DNA from 2 places in the Kineococcus haloalkalitolerans genome. Region 2 is predicted to be linked to the other one. Evidence: predicted binding sites of a transcription regulator. Region 2 holds the regulator's gene; the other holds the start of a gene.
The links. The regulator HrcA, encoded in region 2, represses chaperone genes, less so after heat shock. The targets are predictions, from matches to a motif close to GNTNGCACTCGGNNNNNCCGAGTGCNANC.

Region 1: the regulator HrcA is predicted to act here: its motif matches at 4,345-4,373, upstream of ACRYMY_RS04005 (Hsp20/alpha crystallin family protein).

What each region holds. Positions count from the first base shown of each region.
Region 1 is NZ_JBJLSH010000005.1:85,487-92,925, forward strand. Features, by position in the region: gene ACRYMY_RS03985 (hypothetical protein) at 1-573, opposite strand, end outside; gene ACRYMY_RS03990 (UDP-glucuronic acid decarboxylase family protein) at 650-1,654, opposite strand; gene ACRYMY_RS03995 (glycosyltransferase family 2 protein) at 1,743-2,612, shown strand; gene ACRYMY_RS04000 (glycosyltransferase family 2 protein) at 2,609-3,565, shown strand; gene ACRYMY_RS04005 (Hsp20/alpha crystallin family protein) at 3,845-4,264, opposite strand; gene hrpA (ATP-dependent RNA helicase HrpA) at 4,443-7,439, opposite strand, start outside.
Region 2 is NZ_JBJLSH010000066.1:8,600-16,038, forward strand. Features, by position in the region: gene ACRYMY_RS18375 (N-acetylglutaminylglutamine amidotransferase) at 1-123, opposite strand, end outside; gene ACRYMY_RS18380 (HIT domain-containing protein) at 146-547, opposite strand; gene ACRYMY_RS18385 (RNA polymerase sigma factor) at 843-1,313, shown strand; gene ACRYMY_RS18390 (Gmad2 immunoglobulin-like domain-containing protein) at 1,310-2,479, shown strand; gene dnaJ (molecular chaperone DnaJ) at 2,535-3,656, opposite strand; gene hrcA (heat-inducible transcriptional repressor HrcA) at 3,726-4,763, opposite strand; gene ACRYMY_RS18405 (DUF3097 family protein) at 4,912-5,766, shown strand; gene ACRYMY_RS18410 (DUF4870 domain-containing protein) at 5,979-6,608, shown strand; gene ACRYMY_RS18415 (LLM class F420-dependent oxidoreductase) at 6,693-7,439, opposite strand, start outside.

The DNA.
Region 1 (7,439 bases), on a different contig from region 2:
CGCCACCAGCAGCGCCCGCGCCGCCACGTCGGCCAGCGCGCGGTCGCGGGCCCGTGCCGGGTCGACGCCCTCCTGCGCCCACAGCCGCAGCCGGTCGAAGCTCCACGCGGTGGCCCAGCCGACCGCGGGCCGCACGAGCACCGGGTCCAGGAGGCGGCCCAGGGGCCCCCAGCCGGGGGCGTAGTCGTAGCCGGTGCTGAAGCGGAACCCCCGCGCGGTGGGCTCGTAGCGCCAGTACCCCGAGCCCTCGCCCAGCGGCGAGAGCCGGCCGTGCGGGCTGAACCGCAGCGCCGAGGTGCCCCGGCCGTCAGCGCCGCGCCGCTCGCCCACCGAGACACCGGTGCCGGTCACGGTGACCAGCGGCAGGCGCGGGTGCGGCAGCGACAGGACGTAGGTGAAGCGCTGCCGGCCGTCCGCGCCGGGCGCGCCGTCCGGGTGGACCTCCGGGTGGATCGCCGGGTGGATGGCCGAGAAGCGCAGGTCCCAGCGCGAGTGCTGGGCGGGGTCCTGCGTCAGCTGCCACAGCGTGTCCGCGTCGCAGCGCACGAGGGTGTCGACGAACAGGGGCGGCACGCGATCACGCTAGCCGGGCGGCGACCTCCCGCGGTGGCGTTCGGCCCGGACCCGTGCCCCTCCCCGGCAGCCCGGGTCAGCGCGCCTGCTGCTCCCGGAACCACTCCACGGTGCGCTTGAGGCCGTCGGCCCAGCCGACCTGCGGCTCCCAGCCCAGCACGGTGCGCGCCAGCGTCGTGTCGGGCCGGCGCACCTGCGGATCGTCCACCGGGCGGGCCACGTACTCGATGGTGGAGGCGGACCCGGCGCCGGCGATGACGTCCTCGGCGATCTCCCGGACGCTCAGCTCCTCCGGGTTGCCGATGTTCACCGGGCCGGGGTGGCCGCTGGCGGCCAGCGCGAGGATGCCGGCGACCAGGTCGTCGACGTAGCAGATCGAGCGGGTCTGGGAGCCGTCGCCGGCGACGGTGACGGGCTCTCCGGCCAGGGCCTGGCGGATGAAGGTCGGGATGGCGCGCCCGTCGGCGGCGCGCATGCGCGGGCCGTACGTGTTGAAGATCCGCACGATCGCGGTGTCGACGCCGTGGGCGGTGCGGTAGGCCGTGGTCAGCGCCTCGGCGTAGCGCTTGGACTCGTCGTAGACGCCGCGCGGGCCGACGGGGTTCACGTGCCCCCAGTACGTCTCCGGCTGCGGGTGCACCTGCGGGTCGCCGTACGTCTCGGACGTGGAGGCCAGCAGGAACCGGGCGCCCTTGGCGCGGGCCAGCCCCAGGGCGTTCCAGGTGCCGGTGGCGCCGACCTTCATGGTCTCCAGCGGCAGCTTGAGGTAGTCCACCGGCGAGGCCGGGGAGGCGAAGTGCAGCACGAGGTCCACGTCGCCGCCGACGTGCACGTACTCGGTGATGTCGCAGCGCCGCAGCCGGAAGCCGGGGCGGTCGACCAGGTGGGCGACGTTGTCCGGCACGCCGGTGAGGAAGTTGTCGAGGCAGACGACCTCGACGCCGGCGTCGAGGAGCGCCTCGCACAGGTGGCTGCCGAGGAAACCGGCGCCGCCGGTGACGACGGCCCGGGAGAAGGTGCGCGGCTCCCGCGCCCGCTCCGGCGTCTGCTGCGACTGCTGCGTGTGCTGCACGCTGGGCATGCAACCACCCGCCGGCCCGCCGCGCGCGGCCGACGCGCCCGCGGGCCGCGCGGGGTGCGGGTCGCCGGCGGGCCGCTAGCGTGCCGCCGTGACCTCCCCCGCCCTGCCCGTGACCGTCGTGGTCGCCACCCGCGACCGGGCCGAGGACCTGCGCCGCTCCCTGCCCCGCCACGAGGCGCCGGTGGTGCTCGTCGACAACGGCTCGCGCGACGCGACGGTGGAGGTGGCGCGCGCGGAGGGGCGGCGCCGGCGCGAGGAGGGCCTGCCGCCGCTGATCGTGCTGGAGGCCGGGGAGAACCTGGGCGCGGTCGGGCGCAACCTCGGCGTGGGGGCCGCGGAGACGCCGCTGGTGGCCTTCGCCGACGACGACTCCTGGTGGGCGCCGGGGGCGCTGGTGCGCGCCGGGGAGCTGTTCGCCGCGCACCCGCGGATGGCGGTGCTCGCCGCGCGCCTGCTCGTCGGGCCGGCCGAGGAGCTGGACGGCGTGTGCGACGACATGGCCGCGGCGCCGTGGGGGCGCAGCGACGACCTGCCCGGCCCGGACGTGCTGGGGTTCCTGGCGTGCGGGGCGGTGGTGCGCCGCGAGCCGTACCTGGCGGTGGGGGGCTTCGACCCCGTCGTGCACTTCGCGGGCGAGGAGGAGCGCTTCACCTACGACCTGGTGGCCGCCGGGTGGGGCCTGGCGTACGTCGACGAGGTCGTCGCCCACCACCACCCCTCCCCCACCCGCAGCACCCCCGAGCAGCGGCTGCGCCTGCTGCAGCGCAACAGGTTGCTGACGGCGTGGATGCGCCGGCCGGTGCGCGTGGCGGCGCGCGACACCCTGCGGGCCCTGCGCGGGCCCGCGCACGAGCGCGGCGGGGTGCTGGACGCGGCGCGCCGGATGCCCGGCGCCCTGCGCCGGCGGCACCTCGCCGGCCCGGAGGTCGAGCGCCGGCTCGCGGTGATCGGCCGGTGAGCGCCCCCGGGACCTGGCCGGAGGAGCCGCTGGACGGCCCGCCCGACGCGCGGGTCACCGTCGTCGTCATCACCTGGCAGCGGCGCGAGGAGGCGCTGCTGGCGGTGCGCCGGCTGCTGGCGCTGCCCGAGCGCCCGCGGGTGGTGGTGCTGGACAACGGCTCCACCGACGGGACGGCGGCGGCGCTGCGCGCGGCGCACCCGCGGGGCGCGCCCGGCGCGGACCGCCTCGACGTCGTCGTGCTGCCGGAGAACCAGGGCGCGGTCGCCCGCAACACGGGCGTGGCGACGGCCTCCACGCCGTACGTGGCCTTCTGCGACGACGACACCTGGTGGGAGCCGGGGTCGCTGGCGCGCGCCGCGGACGTCATGGACGCCGACCCGCGGGTGGCGGTCCTGACGGCCCGCATCCTCGTCGAGCCCGGCTCGCGCGAGGACGACATCGTCGCCGAGCTGCGCGACTCCCCGGTGCCCGGCGTCCCCGGCCTGCCGGGCCCGGCGCTGGGCAGCTTCCTGGCGGGCGCGTCGGTGGTGCGCCGCGACGCCTTCCTGGGCGTGGGCGGGTTCTCCCGGCGGCTGTGGCTGGGCGGGGAGGAGGAGCTGCTGGCCGCCGACCTGGCCGCGGCCGGCTGGGAGCTGTGCTACCTGGAGGACCTCGTCGTGCACCACCAGGCGTCGGTGCTGCGCGAGTCGGCGCTGCGCCGCCGGCACGGGGTGCGCAACACGCTGTGGTTCACGTGGCTGCGCCGGCCGGTGCCGGCGGCGCTGCGGCGCACCGGGTTCCTGCTGTCCAGCGTGCCGCGGGACCGCGTCAGCGCGCTGGGCGTGCTGGACGCGGTCCGCGGCCTGCCGTGGCTGGTGCGGGAGCGGCGGGTGCTGCCCCCGCACGCCGAGGCGCGCTTCGCCAGTCTGGAGCAGGCGCAGCGCGAGTCGCGCTCCCGGCACTACGGCTGACCCCGCCGGCACCGCGCCGGGGGCGACCTCACCCGCCGCCACGGGCTGCGCCTCCCGGCCGGGCGGCCGGGGGCGGTCACCGTCCGCGCGGGAACCGCGGACCTCCGCGCACCCGGCACGGGCGCCTCGAGCGCCGTGGACCGCGCGGGAGCGGCGGGCGGGTCGTCGCCACCGCCCGCCCCGCCGTCCCGAGTACCGTCGCCGTCGGCCGCGGACGGCCACCTCGCCTCGACCTCGAGCAGCAGCAGGTCGACGAGGAGGTCCGCGACCGGGTCGGCCTCAGGTGCCGATCGCCTGCTGGTCATCGGCGTGCTGGACCTCGATGCGCCGCGGCTTGGCCTTCTCGGCCACCGGGACCCGCAGCGTGAGGACGCCCGCGCGGTAGCCGGCGCTGATCCGCTCGGTGTCGAGGTTGTCGCCGAGGATGAGCTGGCGGCTGAACACCCCGCGGGGGCGCTCGGCGGCGATCATCTCGTCGGTGCCCTCGTGCACGGGCCGCTGCGCCCGCACCGTCAGGACGTTGCGCTCGACGTCGAGCTCCACGGTGGACGGGTCGACGCCGGGGAGGTCGAACTCCACGACGAACTCGTCACCGCGCCGCCAGGCGTCCATCGGCATCACCGCCGGCCTGGCCGTGGTCCCCAGGAACTGCTGCGTCAGGCGGTCCAGCTCCCGGAAGGGATCGGTGCGCATCAGCATCGTCACCACCTCCGTCGTCGTCAGGAGATGCGCTGTGAACCCCGTGCCGGCCGGTCCCTGCCCGGTCGGCACAGCACTGTGTTAGCACTCCCGGCGCGCGCGTGCAAGAGGTGCGCGAGGATCGGTCGACCCACTGGACCTGCTGCGGCGCAACGGTTCCGGCAGGACCCGGACCGGGTCAGGAGATCTCGGCCAGCGCCCGCATGACCCGCTGCTCGCTGACCGGGTGCGCGGTGGCGACCCCCTGCGCGAACAGCTGCAGGCGCAGCTCCTCCAGGGTCCAGCGCAGGTCGGCCAGCTCGCGCGGCACCACGGGCCCGGCGCGGCGCACCCGGTCCGCCCACGCGTCGGCCACGCGGGAGAACTCGGCCATCCGCACCCGGTCGCGCTGCGGGTCGTCGGGCACCGCGGCCAGGCGGCGCCCGATCCCCTGCAGGTAGCGCAGCAGGTCCGGCAGCCGCGCCGGCCCGGCGTCGGTGACGAACCCGGGGTGGACCAGGCCGGTGAACTGCGCGCGCACGTCGGTCAGGGACGGCACCAGCGCCAGGCTCGTGGTCCGCGACATCGCCCGCTCCACCTCGGCGGCCGAGCGCAGCACGCGCAGCGTCCGCTGCACCGTCTCGGCCGTGGCGGCGGGCAGGCGGGCACCCACCCGCCGCGCCAGGTCGTCGAACTCCGCGCGCGCGCGGACGGGCCCGCCCTCGGCGTCCAGCAGCTCACCCACCGTCGCGACGAGGCAGTCCTCCAGGACGGCGGCGGCGCTGCCGTGCGGGGCGCGCGCCAGCAGCAGCTTGGCGTCGTTGGGCAGAGCGGCCTGCACGGCGCGCAGCGGCGAGGGCAGCACGAGCAGGAGCAGCCGGCGAACGCCGTCGCGGTGCGCGCGGCGCGCCTCCGCCGCGGTGGCGAACACGCGCAGGCCCACCGAGGCGCCCTCGTCGACCAGCGCCGGCCAGGAGGTCACCTCGGCGCCGCGCACGACGCTGGTGCGGGTCTCCGGGACGCGCTCGGGCAGGTCGTCCCACGAGCGCGCGCCGTCGACCTGCAGGTCGTCGGCGACCTCGGTGAGCGTCTCGCGCACCTGACCGGCCAGCCGCTCGCGCAGGGCGCCGAAGTCCTTGCCCCGCGCCAGCTCCCGCACCTCCCCGCTCGCGGGGTCCGGCGCCACCACCCGGTACGTGACGCGCAGGTGGTCAGGGACCTTCGCCAGGTCGACGTCCTCGAGGTATACCTCGGTGCCGTCGCCGAGGCGCGGCATCTCCCGCTCGAACGCGGTCCAGAAGTCCTCCGCGCGCGGGGTGACGCGCTGCAGGAACCGCGCCGCGACGTCGGGGGCGGGCACGAGGTTCTTGCGCAGCTGCTTGGGCAGGGCCCGCACCAGCGCCGTCACCAGCTCGTGCCGCAGGCCCGGCACCTGCCAGGCCAGGTCGCGGTCGTCGAAGCGGTTGACGACCTCCAGCGGCACCTCGACGGTCACACCGTCCTGCGGCGAGCCGGGCTCGAACACGTACGTCAGGGCCAGCTCCAGCGCCCCGGACCCGCTGCCCTGCACCCAGGTGCGGGGGAAGTCCTCCTCGCTGACGGCCGCGTCGTCCGCCACGAGCATCGCCGGGTCGAACGTCAGCAGCTCCGGCTGCTCGCGGCGCACCCGCTTCCACCAGGTGTCGAAGTGCCGGCCGGAGACGACCTCAGCGCCCACCCGGGCGTCGTAGAAGTCGAACAGCGCCTGGTCGTCGACGACGATGTCGCGCCGGCGGGCGCGGTGCTCCAGCTCCTCGGCCTCCTCGAGCAGCTCGCGGTTGCGGGCGAAGAACTCGTGGCGGGTCTCGAAGTCGCCCTCGACGAGGGCGTGCCGGATGAACAGCTCCCGCGACAGCTCCGGGTCGACCGACCCGTAGGCGACGGTGCGCCCGGCGACGACCGGCACCCCGTACAGGGTGACCCGCTCGGTGGCCACGACGGCGGCGCGCTTGCGCGACCAGCGCGGCTCGGAGTACTGCCGCTTGACGACGTGCTCGGCCAGCGGCTCGATCCAGCGCGGGTCGATCGCGGCGACGGTGCGCGCCCACAGGCGGGTCGTCTCGACCAGCTCGGCGGCGACGACCCAGTCGGGCGAGCGCCGGCCCAGCGCCGAGCCGGGGAACACGGCGAACCGGGCGCCGCGGGCGCCCAGGTACTCCTGCTGCGCGGGCCGCTCGCCGCGGCCGCGGCGGCGCTCGTCGCGCACCTCCTTCAGGCCGATGCCGCCCAGCAGCCCGGCCAGCAGGGAGCGGTGCACGGCGTCGGCGTCGTACAGGCCGGCGAAGCGGTCGCGCGGCCGCTCACCGGGCGCGGCGTCCGGCACGGCCTCCGCCTCGGGCAGGGGGTCCGGTTCGACGACCTCCATCCGCAGCTCGCGCTGGGCGATGCGCCGCAGCTGGGTGTACGTGTCCTGCCACTCGCGGATGCGCAGGTAGTGCAGGAACTCCGCCTTGACGGTGCGCCGGAACGCCGAGGAGGACAGCCGGCGCTGCTCGGCGCGCAGGTGGTGCCACAGGTTCAGCAGGCTGAGGAAGTCGGACTGCTCGTGGCGGAACCGGGCGTGCAGCTGGGCGGCGCGCTCGCGCTGCTCCAGGGGCCGCTCGCGCGGGTCCTGCACGCTGAGGGCCGCCACGACGACGAGGACGTCGTGCAGGCACCCGTTGCGCCCGCCCTCCAGCACCATCCGGGCCAGGCGGGGGTCGATGGGCAGGCGGGACAGGTCGCGGCCGGTGCGGGTCAGGCGCGGGCCGCGGTCGCCCGGCCGGGCCTCCTCCAGCGCGCCCAGCTCGGTCAGCAGCGCCAGGCCGTCGGCGACCGCGCGCCGCTCGGGCGGCTGGATGAACGGGAACGCGGCGATGTCGCCCAGCCCGAGGGAGGCCATCTGCAGGATGACGGCGGCCAGGTTGGTGCGCAGCACCTCCGGGTCGGTGTACTCGGGGCGGGAGAGGAAGTCCGCCTCGGAGTAGAGCCTGATGCAGATGCCGTCCGCGACGCGCCCGCAGCGCCCGGTCCGCTGGTTCGCCGAGGCCTGCGAGACGCGCTCGACGGGCAGGCGCTGCACCTTGGTGCGGGTGCTGTACCGGGAGATGCGCGCGGTGCCGACGTCGACGACGTAGCGGATGCCGGGCACCGTCAGGGACGTCTCGGCCACGTTGGT
Region 2 (7,439 bases):
GCCCTGCGCCCAGTACCCCTCCCCGTCCGGGCCCCGCGACGCCAGCGGCGCGGACATGCGCTGGACCGCGGACACGTCCGCCGGTCGTCCGTCGAACCTGACCTCACCGCACAAGCCGCACATGGCGCTCCATCCAACCCTTCGCTCAGCCGGGCGGCCAGGTGAAGCCCCGGCCGCCCAGGACGTGCCCGTGGACGTGCATGACCGACTGGCCCACCGCGGGGCCGGTGTTGAAGACGAGCCGGAACTGCCCGCCGCACTCGGCGTCGGCGACGCGCTGGGCGACCTCGACGAGGCGCGCCAGCGTCGCGGGGGCCGCCGCGGCGAGCTCGGCGACGGTCTCGTAGCGCTCGCGCGGGACGACGAGGACGTGCACGGGCGCCTGCGGGGCGACGTCGCGGAAGGCGACGACGAGCTCGTCGGAGTGCACGATCGTGGCGGGCAGCTCCCCCGCCACGATCCGCAGGAACAGGTCGTCGGGGGCGCGGGCCGCGCCGGACTCCTCACCGCCCGCGCCGGGCTCCGGGGGTCCGTCCTGGTCGGTCATGCGGCCGCAGGCTACCGGGCGGCGCGCCGGGCGCGGTGATCACCCGCTGGCGGAACCCGCTCGGGTTGGATGTCAACCGTGAGCGCTGGTCACTCGTCGTACTCGTGTGACGTGGAGGACGGGGGGTGCGGCCGTGGCTGAGGCGCGTCCCGAGCGCGGTGCGCGCTCCGGCGGCGGCAGGGTCCGCCCGGTGCTCGTGCGCGCCCGCGGGGCGGGCGGCGGGCCTGGTGAGCACGGCGGCCCCGACGGGGACGACGACCCGCGCGGCTGGGACGCCGACACGGCCGTCGCCCACCTGTACGCGGGCCACTGGCGCCGCCTGGTCGGCCTGGCCGTCCTGCTGCTCGGGGAGAGCGCCACCGCCGAGGAGGTCGTGCAGGACGCCTTCGTGGCGCTGCACCGGCGCTGGCGGCGGCTGGACGATCCGGGCGCGGCCGCGGCCTACCTGCGCCAGGCGGTCGTCAACGGCGCCCGCGACGTGCTGCGGCACCGGCAGGTCGCCGACCGGCACCGCCCGCTGCCCGACCCCGAGCCGGAGGGCCCCGAGGAGCGGGCGCTGCGCGCGGCCGAGCACCGCCGCGTGCTCGCGGCGCTCGACGCCCTGCCTCCGCGCCAGCGCGAGGTCCTCGTGCTGCGCTACCACGCCGACCTGTCCGAGCAGGACATCGCCGAGGCCCTGGGCGTCAGCCGCGGGGCCGTCAAGACGCACGCGCACCGCGGGCTGGCCGCCCTGCGCGCCGCCGTGCGGACCGAGGAGACCCCGTGAGCGGCACCGACCAGCCCGACCAGCCCGACGTCCCCGGGACCGGCCCCCTGCCGGACCCGGCCACCGACCCGACCGCCCGCGCGCTGCGCGGGGCCATGGCCGCGCGCGCCGCCGCGGTCGACCCGCCCGACCGCCTCCAGGAGATCCTCATGGCCAGCCAGTCCTCCCGCCGCCGCACGCGCGCCTGGACGGCGGTGGCCGCGGCGGCCGCCGTCGTCGTCGTGGGCGGCAGCGCCCTCGCCCTGACCCAGCGCGGCGGCGACAGCGTCACGACCGTCGCGGCCGCCACGTCGGCGACGTCCGAGCCGGCCGCGCCGACGAGCAGCGAGCCGGCCTCGCCGACCTCCGAGCCGGCCGAGCCCGCGCCCGCGCCCGCGGAGCCGACCGCCGCCACGAGCGAGCCGGCCGCCCCGACGTCGGCGCCCGCCACCAGCGCCCCGGCGTCCGCGGGCTCCGCGCTGCCCTCGGGCGCCGCCAGCGTCCCGGTCTACTGGCTGGGCGGGGAGGGTTCCCCCAAGCTGTTCCGCGAGTGGGTGCCGGTCTCCGGCGGCGCCGACGACGCGACGCTGGCGCTGCGCGCCCTGCTGGGCGGCTCGCCCGCCGACCCCGACTACGCCAGCCCCTTCGGCCCCGACGCCGGCGCGAGCGTCACCGCCGCCGACGGGCGCCTGGTCGTCGACGTCGCGGCCTCCGCGGTCTCCGGCGACGTGGAGACCGGCGACGCGGACCTGGCCGTGCAGCAGCTGGTGTGGACCGTGACGGCGGCCGCCGGGCAGGACGTGCCCGTCGAGCTGCGCGTGGACGGGGCCGCCGGGCAGCCCGTCTTCGGGCGGGTCGTCGCCCAGGCGGTCTCGCGGGCCCCGCGCGCCGAGGTCCAGGCCCCGGTGTGGATCACCGGCGTGTCGACGTCCACGCCGGGGTCGGTGACCGTCGAGGGCACCGGCACGGCGTTCGAGGGCACCCTGCTGTGGACCGTCACCGACGCCGCGGGCACCGAGGTGGCGCGCGACGCCGTGCAGGCCGGCGCGAACGGCACCTGGGGCGACTTCTCCTTCACGGCGGCGCTGCCGGCCGGGGACTACACCGTGACCGTCGTGGCGCCCGACGAGTCCGGCGGCGAGGGCGCCGCGCCGCTGCCGGACACCAAGACCGTCACGGTCCGCTGAACCGGCCGCGGGCCGCGCTCCCTCGGGGGGAGCGCGGCCCGCGGTCAGCGACCGGTCAGCGGCCGGAGAAGCGGTCGCGCAGCTTGGAGAAGACGCCCTGGTGGGCCGGCTGCAGCGTGCCCGCCGGGCGGACCTCGCCGCGCAGCTCGGCCAGCCGGCGCAGCAGCGACTCCTGCTCGTCGTCCAGGTCGCGCGGGGTGCGCACCTCCAGGGTGACCACCAGGTCGCCGCGGCCGGTGGAGCGCAGGTGCTCCACGCCGCGCGCGCGCAGCGTCACCTGCTCGCCCGGCTGCGCGCCGGGGCGCACCTCCACGGCCTCGGTGCCGTCCAGGGTCTCCAGGGGGATGGAGGCGCCCAGCGCGGCGGCCGTCATCGGCACCTCCAGGGTGCAGTGCAGGTCGTCGCCGGAGCGGGTGAACACCGGGTGCGGGCGCTCGTGGACCTCCACGTACAGGTCCCCGGGCGGGCCGCCGGCCGTGCCGACCTCGCCCTGCGCGGCCAGCTGGATGCGGGTGCCGGTGTCCACGCCCGCCGGGATGCGGATCGTCAGCGGCCGGCGCGCGCGCACGCGGCCCTCCCCGTTGCACTCCTGGCACGGCGAGGGCAGCACCGTGCCGAAGCCGTGGCACGTCGGGCACGGCGCGGTCGTCATGACCTGGCCCAGCAGCGAGCGCACCACGCGCTGCACCTGCCCCTGCCCGTGGCAGATGTCGCAGGTCTGCGGGCTGGTGCCCGGCTGGCAGCAGGTGCCCTTGCACGTCGGGCACAGCACCGCGGTGTCCACCTGGATGGAGCGCTCGGCGCCGAAGGCGGCCTCTGCCAGGTCCACGTCGACGCGGATGAGGGCGTCCTGCCCGCGCTGCGTGCGGCTGGCCGGACCGCGCCCGCCCGCCCCGGCGCCCTGGCCGAAGAAGGCGTCCATGATGTCGCTGAAGCCGAACCCGGCGCCGAACCCGGCCGCGCCCGGCTGCTGGCCGCCGCCGCGGTCGTACAGCGCCCGCTTCTCCGGGTTGGACAGCGTCTCGTAGGCCTGGGAGACCTCCTTGAAGCGGTCGCCCGCCTCCGGGTCGTCGGTGACGTCGGGGTGGAGCTTGCGCGCCAGCTTCCGGTAGGCGCGCTTGATGTCCTCCGCCGAGGCGTCCCTGCTGACGCCGAGGACGTCGTAGTAGTCGCTCACGAGGCGCTCAGGTCTCCTGTCGGGTCGGTCGGTGGGGGCGGGTCGCGGGCGTGGCCGGGCTCACGGGGTTCACGTGGCGAGGATCCGCGAGACGTAGCGTGACACCGCGCGGACGGCGGCCATCGTCGTGGGGTAGTCCATCCGCGTCGGGCCCAGGACGCCGAGGCGGGCCAGCGCCCGGCCCTCGCCGCCGTAGCCGGTGGTCACCACGGACGTCTCGGTGAGCCCGACGTGCACGTTCTCCGAGCCGATCCGCACGGTGAGCCCGTCGCCGCCGCCGTCCTCGGTCATCTCCTGCACCAGGCGCAGCAGCACGACGTGCTCCTCCAGCGCCTCCAGGACGCTTCCCAGGGAGGCGGCCAGGTCCGGCCCGGACTTGGCGAGGTTGGACGTGCCGGCGATGACCACCCGCTCGGCCAGGCCGGCGGTCAGGCAGTCGCCCAGGGCCGCCGCGACCTCGGCGGCCACGGCCATGTCCTCGGTCGGGGTCTGCTGGACGACGTCGGTGAGGGCGACGCGGGCCTCCTGCAGGCGGTGCCCGGCCACGGCGGCGTTCAGCCGGGTGCGCAGGGCCGTCAGCGAGGTGACCAGCGCGGCGGGGTCGGCGGCCGAGCGCAGCTCCACCACGCGCTGCTCGACGCGGCCGGTGTCGGTGATGAGGACCAGCAGCGCGCTGCGCCCGCCCACCGGCACGACCTCCACGTGCCGCACGGCCGCCCGCGAGAGCGAGGGGTACTGCACGACGGCGGCCTGCCGGGTGATCTGCGCCAGCAGCCGCACGGTGCGGTCCACGACGTCGTCGAGGTCCACGGCACCGTCGAGGAACGTCTGGATGGCGCGCTTCTCGGCCGTCGACATCGGCTTGACGGTGGCCAGCCGGTCCACGAACAGCCGGTAGCCCTTGTCGGTGGGGATGCGCCCGGCGCTGGTGTGGGGCTGGGTGATGTAGCCCTCGTCCTCCAGCACCGCCATGTCGTTGCGGATCGTCGCCGGGGACACGCCCAGGCGGTGGCGCTCGACCAGCGCCTTGGAGCCGACGGGCTCGTGCGTCGACACGTAGTCCTCGACGATGGCGCGCAGCACGGCCAGCCGCCGGTCGTCGCTCATCGGCACCTCCCCCGTCCGCTCCCCGTCCCGGTCCCGCCGCCCGCGCAGCTCTGGCACTCGCGACGGGCGAGTGCCAAGTCTAGACCTCGCCCCGGACACGCGCCGCCCGCTGCCGGGCCGCGGCGCGCCGCGTCCGTAGGGTGCCCGGGTGGCTGCTGACCGGTACGGCTCCGACGTCCTCGCCCGCGACCCGCACCCGCGCCGGCCCGCCTCCCGCGAGGAGACCGCCGTGAGCGGGCTCGTCGTGGAGGACGTCGAGACCGGCTGGGTGGGCGCCGTCGTGCGTACCGAGAAGAGCGGCGGCGTGCACGTGGTCGTCCTGGAGGACCGCCGCGGGCGCACCCGCACCTTCCCCCTCGGGCCGGGCTTCTGGGTGGACGGGCAGCCCGTGCGCCTCGTCGCCCCGCGCGGGCCCGCCGCTCCCGCCGCCCCCGGCCGCACCGCCTCGGGGTCGGTGGCCGTGGCCGGCGCCGCCGCCCGCACCGCCCGCGCCTCGCGCATCCTCGTCGAGGGCCGCCACGACGCCGAGCTCGTCGAGCGCGTCTGGGGCGACGACCTGCGCGTGGAGGGCGTCGTCGTGGAGGTCCTGGACGGCGTGGACGACCTCGACGCCGCCGTGCGCGCCTTCGGGCCCCGGCCGGGCCGGCGGATCGGCGTCCTCGTCGACCACCTCGTCGCCGGCAGCAAGGAGTCGCGGATCGTCGCCGCCGTCGCGCGCAGCCCGCACGTCCTCGTCGTCGGGCACCCCTTCGTCGACGTGTGGCAGGCGGTGCGCCCGCAGCGCCTCGGCTGGGAGCGCTGGCCCGCCGTGCCGCGCGGCACGTCGTGGAAGCACGGGATCCTCGCCGAGCTCGGCTGGCCGCACGCCACCCAGGCCGACGTCGCGCACGGCTGGAAGCGCATCCTCGGCACCGTGCGCACCATCGCCGACCTCGAGCCGGCCCTGTCCGGGCGCGTGGAGGAGCTCGTCGACTTCGTGACCGCCGACGGCGCCGACGCCTGAGACCCGGCCCGTGCCGGAGCGGCTCGGGGTCCGGCCGGGGTCGCCCGCTCCCGGCGGTGGACGGCGGGGGCGCACCGCCTACGACCTCCGGGTGGACCGGGTCCGCCGACGGGATGGACCGCCCGTCGGGACCGCGACAGGGGCGCGCGCCGGTGCGAGGATCGAGGTGCTCCCGTCGAGCGGCGGGGGCGCCCACCGACCCTGGAGGAACCGTGAGCGACCCGTACGGGTCCCAGCGACCCGACTTCACGAAGCCGTCCGCGGGAGACCAGCCGGCGGGCCAGCAGTGGGGCCAGTCCGAGCAGCAGCACGGCGGCTACGGCCAGCAGCACGGCGGCTACGACCAGCAGCACGGCGGCTACGACCAGCAGTACGGCCAGGGCTACGGCCAGCAGTACGGCCAGGGCTACGGCCAGCAGCAGCACCCGCAGTGGTCCGGCCGGACCGAGCCGTACGGCGCCGGCGGCCTGGCGGCGATGGACCCGGGCAGCGAGCGCACCTGGGCGCTGGCCGGCCACCTGTCGTGGCTGGCGGCGTGGCTGGTGGGCCTGCCCTTCCTGGGGCCGCTCATCGTCTTCCTGGTCTTCAAGGACCGCAGCCGGTTCGTGCGCGAGCACTCCGCCGAGGCGCTGAACCTCAACATCGCGATGTTCGTGTACTCGGTCGTCCTCGGGATCGCCACCGGGATCGCCACGATCGTCACGCTGGGGATCGGCGCCCCGCTGATCTTCCTGGCCGGCGCGCCCTACGTCGTCGGCCTGGTCTTCTCGATCCTGGCGGCCGTGGCCGCCAGCCAGGGCCGCGCCTACCGCTACCCCGGCATCTTCCGCCTCGTGCGCTGAGACCGGCGCACCACCGCACGAGCACCGCAGGACCAGGGCCCCGTCCGGCACCGCCGGGCGGGGCCCGCGCGCGTCCAGCGCGGCTCAGGCGATCGCGCGCAGCGCGGCCACCCGCTCCTCGCGGGTGGGCGCCAGCGGCAGCACCGACAGCGTCGTGACACCAGCGGCGGCGTAGGCGTCCAGGCGGGCGCGGACGGCGGCGGGGGTGCCGACGAGGCAGGTCGCGTCGAGGAAGCCGTCGGGGACGGCGGCGGCGGCCTCGCGGGCGTGCCCGGCCAGGTACAGGTCCTGCACGCGGTCCACGTCGGCGCCGAAGCCGAGGCGGCGGGCCAGGGCGGCGTAGAAGTTCTGGGTGCGGCTGCCCATGCCGCCCAGGTACAGGGCGGCGTAGGCGCGCACGGGCGCCTCGGCGTCCCGCCGGGCCGACCCCGTCGCGCTCGTCAGCAGCAGCGGCACCGTCGGGGCGACGTCGAAGACCGGCTCCCCCTCGCGCGGGACGCGGCGGGCGCGGCCGGCGGCCAGCCGTTCCAGCTGCTCGTCCGCGGCGTCCGGGGCGAAGAACACCGGCAGCCACCCGTCGGCGACCTCACCGGCGAGGGCGACGTTGCGCGGGCCCACGGCTGCCAGGTAGACGGGCAGGTCCGGGCGCACCGGCGGGAGCATGAGCCGCAGCGGCTTGCCCGGCCCGCCCGGCAGCGGCAGCGTCAGGTGCTCGCCGTCGTGGACGAGGGGCCGGCGGGCCAGGGCCGTGCGCACGACCTCGACGTACTCGCGGGTGCGGGCCAGCGGTGCGTCGAAGCGCTGCCCGTGCCAGCCCTCGGCCACCTGCGG